DNA from 2 places in the Paenibacillus sp. VTT E-133280 genome. Region 2 is predicted to be linked to the other one. Evidence: riboswitches for the same ligand, from Rfam matches in the RefSeq annotation. Region 2 holds a riboswitch; the other holds the start of a gene.

Region 1 (2,465 bases), on a different contig from region 2:
TTAGCGTACCGGAGTACCGCTGATACATACATTATCTCCGAGCACTTTTACTTCCAATCCCTCCAGAGAAATCGCATCCTTCATTAACTCTACACCTGGAAATACAAACGTCCCTTTCGCTTCAGCACCACCGCCAACAATCTTTGGAGCGAAAAAGAGAATCACTCGATCAACTAGCCCACTCTCCAGCATCGCACCATTTAACGTACCTCCGCCTTCAAGTAAAATCGATCCGATTTCCATTTCACCAAGCGTTACCATAGCAGCCTTCAAATCCACGCGTGGTCCTGCTCCGCTAACAATGATTTGCACACCTGCTTGAAGAAGCGCTGCTTTCTTTTCAGCATCTGCAGCTTCAGTTGTCACGATGATAGTAGGCGCTAGACCGTCACTTACAACTGCTGAATCCAATGGAATACGTAGTCCAGAATCAATTACAATCCGTATCGGACTAATGCCCGGCACTTCCGTTCTTGTGGTCAGTGAAGGATTATCTGCAATGACTGTGTTCACACCGACCATAATTCCCTGATGCCGATGCCGCAGTGTATGTACGATCTCCCGCGCTTCTCCATTCGAAATCCATTTACTGTCACCAGATTTGGTAGCTAGGTTACCATCCAGCGTACTGGCACTCTTGAGTGTAACAAACGGCTGTTTTGTCAAAATATATTTGATAAACCGCTCATTCAGCCGCAACGCACGATCACGCAGCAACCCTACCTCTACTTCAATACCAGCTTCACGCAGCATTTGAACCCCACGACCCGCCACCTGAGGGTTAGGGTCTTCACAAGCGACTACCACTCTGGCTACTCCCTCGTCGATCAGCCTTTGGCTGCAGGGCGGGGTCTTACCATAGTGGCTACACGGTTCGAGTGTTACATAGGCAGTGCTGCCTTGAGCTTGACCAGCCGCCATGTTCAAGGCATGCACCTCAGCATGACCCGTTCCGCGCTGCAAATGAGTTCCAAGCCCAATCATCGCTCCATTTTTTACAACCACGCAGCCAACAACTGGGTTAATTCCGGTCTGTCCTTGGGCCCGTTCTGCCATATCCAGCGCTAGCGACATATAAAACTCGTCATTCATGTTGTCCATCTCGTTCCTCCTATCCACTTACTGTCTATCTGATGCATAAAAACAGAAAAACCCATCTCATTCTCCAGGAGGAGTAAAGATGGGTTATGCGAGAGTTTAGCGGCAGTCCAAATAAAAGTGTGCGTAAATAACCGTCAAACGACGGTAATTGTGAAATATCGCACATAATAAATGAAAACACTGCAGTCCACCTGTCTAAAACAGACAAGCGGTTAACCTCTCCTTCTTCCATCCAGACTATACTGTCGGTCCCGGAATTTCACCGGGTCCACCGTTCGCGTCAACAACGCGAGCCGGGTAGCGGACTAAGTGTGGTAGATAAACTTAAGAAATAAGCACTCTACAACAACATCACCGCCGGTAGGGAATTACACCCTGCCCTGAAGGATTGATCCTTTATTTAATTGAGGTTCAAGTTTTCCTTACTAACAAAATTATCACTTACACCTTCGAAATGCAAGTGCGTTTTATATATTTACTTAAAATTTGTAACTTGATTCTGAGAGGTATGGTGATTACAAGAAGAAACGATATGGTTTTATATTAACAAACTTTTATAAGAATTCGTCTCTCTCTTACACATCCATCCCTTTTATTGGGCTATAGAAAGCCAACGGAGGTACAGTTATAATCCATTCCATAATTTCATAAAAAGAAGAAAACAAAGAAGCGCCAGGACTTTATCTCCAGGCGCTTCTTTTCCTTTTCAATTACAAACCACGTTCTTGTTGTTTCAATAGATCACGAATTTCCGTTAGCAACACGATATCTTCTGCGGGTGCTGGCGTCTCCACCACTTCAACTTTAACGGCTTCTTTGCGCTGGAATTTATTAGCCAGTTTAATCACCATAAAGATTGAGAAAGAAATAATAAAGAAATCAACGACCGCCTGCAAAAATTGCCCATAAGGAATAATCAGTTCATTATGCATAACCATAACACTTAGAGCCCGATCCTTCAGATCTATACCACCTGTTATCAAGCCAACAATTGGCGTAATGATGTCAGATACTAATGAAGTCACAATCTTACCAAAAGCTGCTCCGATAACGACAGCAATGGCTAAATCTAGTACATTTCCTTTCAGGGCAAAAGCTTTAAACTCTTTCCACATCTTCCAATTCTCCTCCAACCTATTGAATTTGAAATTATTATAGCATAGCCGCTTCCCAAATCTTAAGACTTGTTAAGAAACTATTAAGTTTACCTTTACTTTTGCCTGCCACCGTTGTTAAGAAATCTCATGTTAAATAAGGATTACGAACTACAAAAAGGAAGATTCCTAACATGGGAACTTTTTCAACTTTAAAAAAAAGCATTCCAAGCCCCAGCTCGTTCTTTCTGCACAGATTCAAACATGGAT
Region 2 (2,465 bases):
ATAATTTCTCCCCGCACAATGAGGTAGACAGGTGATAGCTTGTTCAAGCACTGTTATCGTCCTCTCTATTGTAAAGGCTTAAATTATTACGCTATATGCTACGTACGAAACATTTCTGCAGTTTTTGCAGTCTAATGTATTGTTGAGACATACAAAAAGGGATGATCCGAAAGCCTCTAGGCATTCAGTCATCCCTTTATACTTTATTTAGTTCAATCTATACAATCAGAGTCTGTTCAGAGCGTTTGTGCTTTAGATTGTTGACTCGATATAAAGAATAAAGCAGTCCAGATCAACGCGAACCCGATAATTTGCGGTAGGGTGACGAGCTGCTGGAATACGATCCAGTTAATGATTACTCCCGTCATAGGAAAGCTTAGTTCAGCCAATGTAGCGAAGGAAGCTTTGGTAGTGCTGAGTCCTTTGTAATACATTAGCATACTGAGCAGTCCTGGCAGCAAAGCCTGCAGCAACAAATTAATGGCTATGGCAGCAGATGCACCAAATCCACCATTAATCTGCCAAGGAGCCCCTTCTAATGTGGTGATTACGAAAAGCAGCGGCAGCGCCATTATAAATCTTAGGGAAGTCACTGTCTCATATTTCATAGACCCAAGCAGATAACGTCCCATTACTGTCGAGCCACCCCATAATGCGGCCGCTCCTAAGGCCATCAGACTGCTAACACCGATAAAGTTGTTCACATGTCCGAATGGAATACTCCAGCCAAAGGTCAGCAGGTAGGTTCCTACCAGAGCCACAGTAATGAGGATCCCGAAATTTTTAGGCAGACGTTCTTTAAGAATTAAGGCTGCAAGACCGATAGCGAATATCGGCTGAAGCTTTTGCAGCAACAGCACAGCATTTAAATCCCCACTGGAGAGTGCCATCGTAAATAGAATTGTTGCCCCGGCAGAACCTCCCCAGGAAACAATTAGCAAAGCTCCAATCTGGCGGAATCCAATGCCTTTTAGCTCCGCCCGGTGACGCCAAAGAACAGGGGAAGCAGCCAAGAAAAGCACCACATGCTCCAAAAGAACAATTTGCGATGAGGTCAATGATTTTAAAAGGATAATACGAAAGAGCGGATCCACGCCCCATAGTGCTGCACCGAACACAACGAGCCAAAAACCACTGCGTAACGGCGACGTGCTGCTTACCTTATTAGCTGATGTTGAAGCTGTTACATTACTCATAATTCCATTCTCCTTGTCGATACAAACCCTCGATAAGAGACCAAAAACCCCCGAATCACCATAAAAGGTCGATTCGGGGGCATTATCAATAAAGACGTACAGGATAGACTCCTAGCGCCTTTATCTTATGATCCTCTCCCATCCGGACTTTACCGTCGGCTCTGGATTCACACCAGATCAGTCACTTCTCTGCAAGCAGAACAAGTGAGTCGCGGGCTTAGTTCGCTTTGAACATTACCGCCGGTTGGGAATTTCACCCTACCCCGAGAATCTTGTATTCCGTTGTTTTTTTCACAATCTCAGAATAAACCTCTTCTTGCCATTCGTCCAGTACTTTATGAAAATATACATAAAATTTTCATGTATTACAGCTTTTTATTACATATTTTTTTCGTTATTGTTCTACTGTCTCATCCACAAAAATCTGTATAATGAAATTATGTTTATTTTTCCATAGTTTAGGAATTTTTCTAAGGAGGTTGTTATGAAGAAATCATTTTGGATGAAGGAGTCATTCTGGACGAAGCTATTGTTCTCCTTTTTTGCGGTCGGAGTCATAGCTTTTTTAGGATTCATAGGTTCGATAATTACTGCGCTTTTCGGGGGGCTTATCTTTTATACTCCTCTTGTGGCGATTTTATCTGTGGTAATAGCCATTTACGTTGTACTCCTTATATTTGATTTGTTGTCCCGAAAAACAAGCAATATAATATTGCTATCCATCCTCGGACTTAGTGTGCTCGTAACCGCAGGATATGAGATCAAGCAAGCATATACTAACAGCATTGCCACGGTCGATGATCGGGAGGTCAATCTCGTACAATATGAACCCTTTGCTGAGAATACGAAAGCAGTGAAATTAGACAAACCTTCTGCCTATAGTATCGATAGCAATCCACCCAAGCTGGATGGTGCAACCGCACTTTACCCACTGTATTCAGCTTTCGTGCAATCTGCTTATCCTGCGGGCAATTATAAACCATATGATTTTCAAATCGGCCAAGTAATTTGCAGCAGCACACCGGAAGCTTACAAAAGACTAATTGAAGGTGAAACCGATATTATTTTTGTGGCTGCTCCTTCTCTTGCTCAGCAAAAACATGCGAAGCGAAAAGGCGTCGAGCTGAAGCTCACACCTATTGGGCGCGAGGCTTTCGTATTTTTTGTGAATAAACGAAACGAAGTGACTGGACTTTCTACCGCCCAGCTTAAAGATATCTACGCAGGCAAGATCACCAATTGGAAAGAGGTAGGCGGAGCTAATAACCG

The links. A riboswitch is a leader RNA that binds a small molecule or an ion and turns the genes downstream of it on or off. The one in region 2 is predicted to bind FMN.
Region 1: linked by a shared signal. The riboswitch ahead of ribD (bifunctional diaminohydroxyphosphoribosylaminopyrimidine deaminase/5-amino-6-(5-phosphoribosylamino)uracil reductase RibD) and the one ahead of CA600_RS19410 (DMT family transporter) in region 2 are both predicted to bind FMN.

What each region holds. Positions count from the first base shown of each region.
Region 1 covers NZ_NFUX01000017.1:74,192-76,656, forward strand. The annotation lists gene ribD (bifunctional diaminohydroxyphosphoribosylaminopyrimidine deaminase/5-amino-6-(5-phosphoribosylamino)uracil reductase RibD) at 1-1,101, opposite strand; FMN riboswitch at 1,318-1,493, opposite strand; gene mscL (large-conductance mechanosensitive channel protein MscL) at 1,812-2,216, opposite strand.
Region 2 covers NZ_NFUX01000046.1:47,547-50,011, reverse strand. The annotation lists gene CA600_RS19410 (DMT family transporter) at 237-1,196, opposite strand; FMN riboswitch at 1,323-1,471, opposite strand; gene CA600_RS19405 (substrate-binding domain-containing protein) at 1,681-2,465, shown strand, end outside.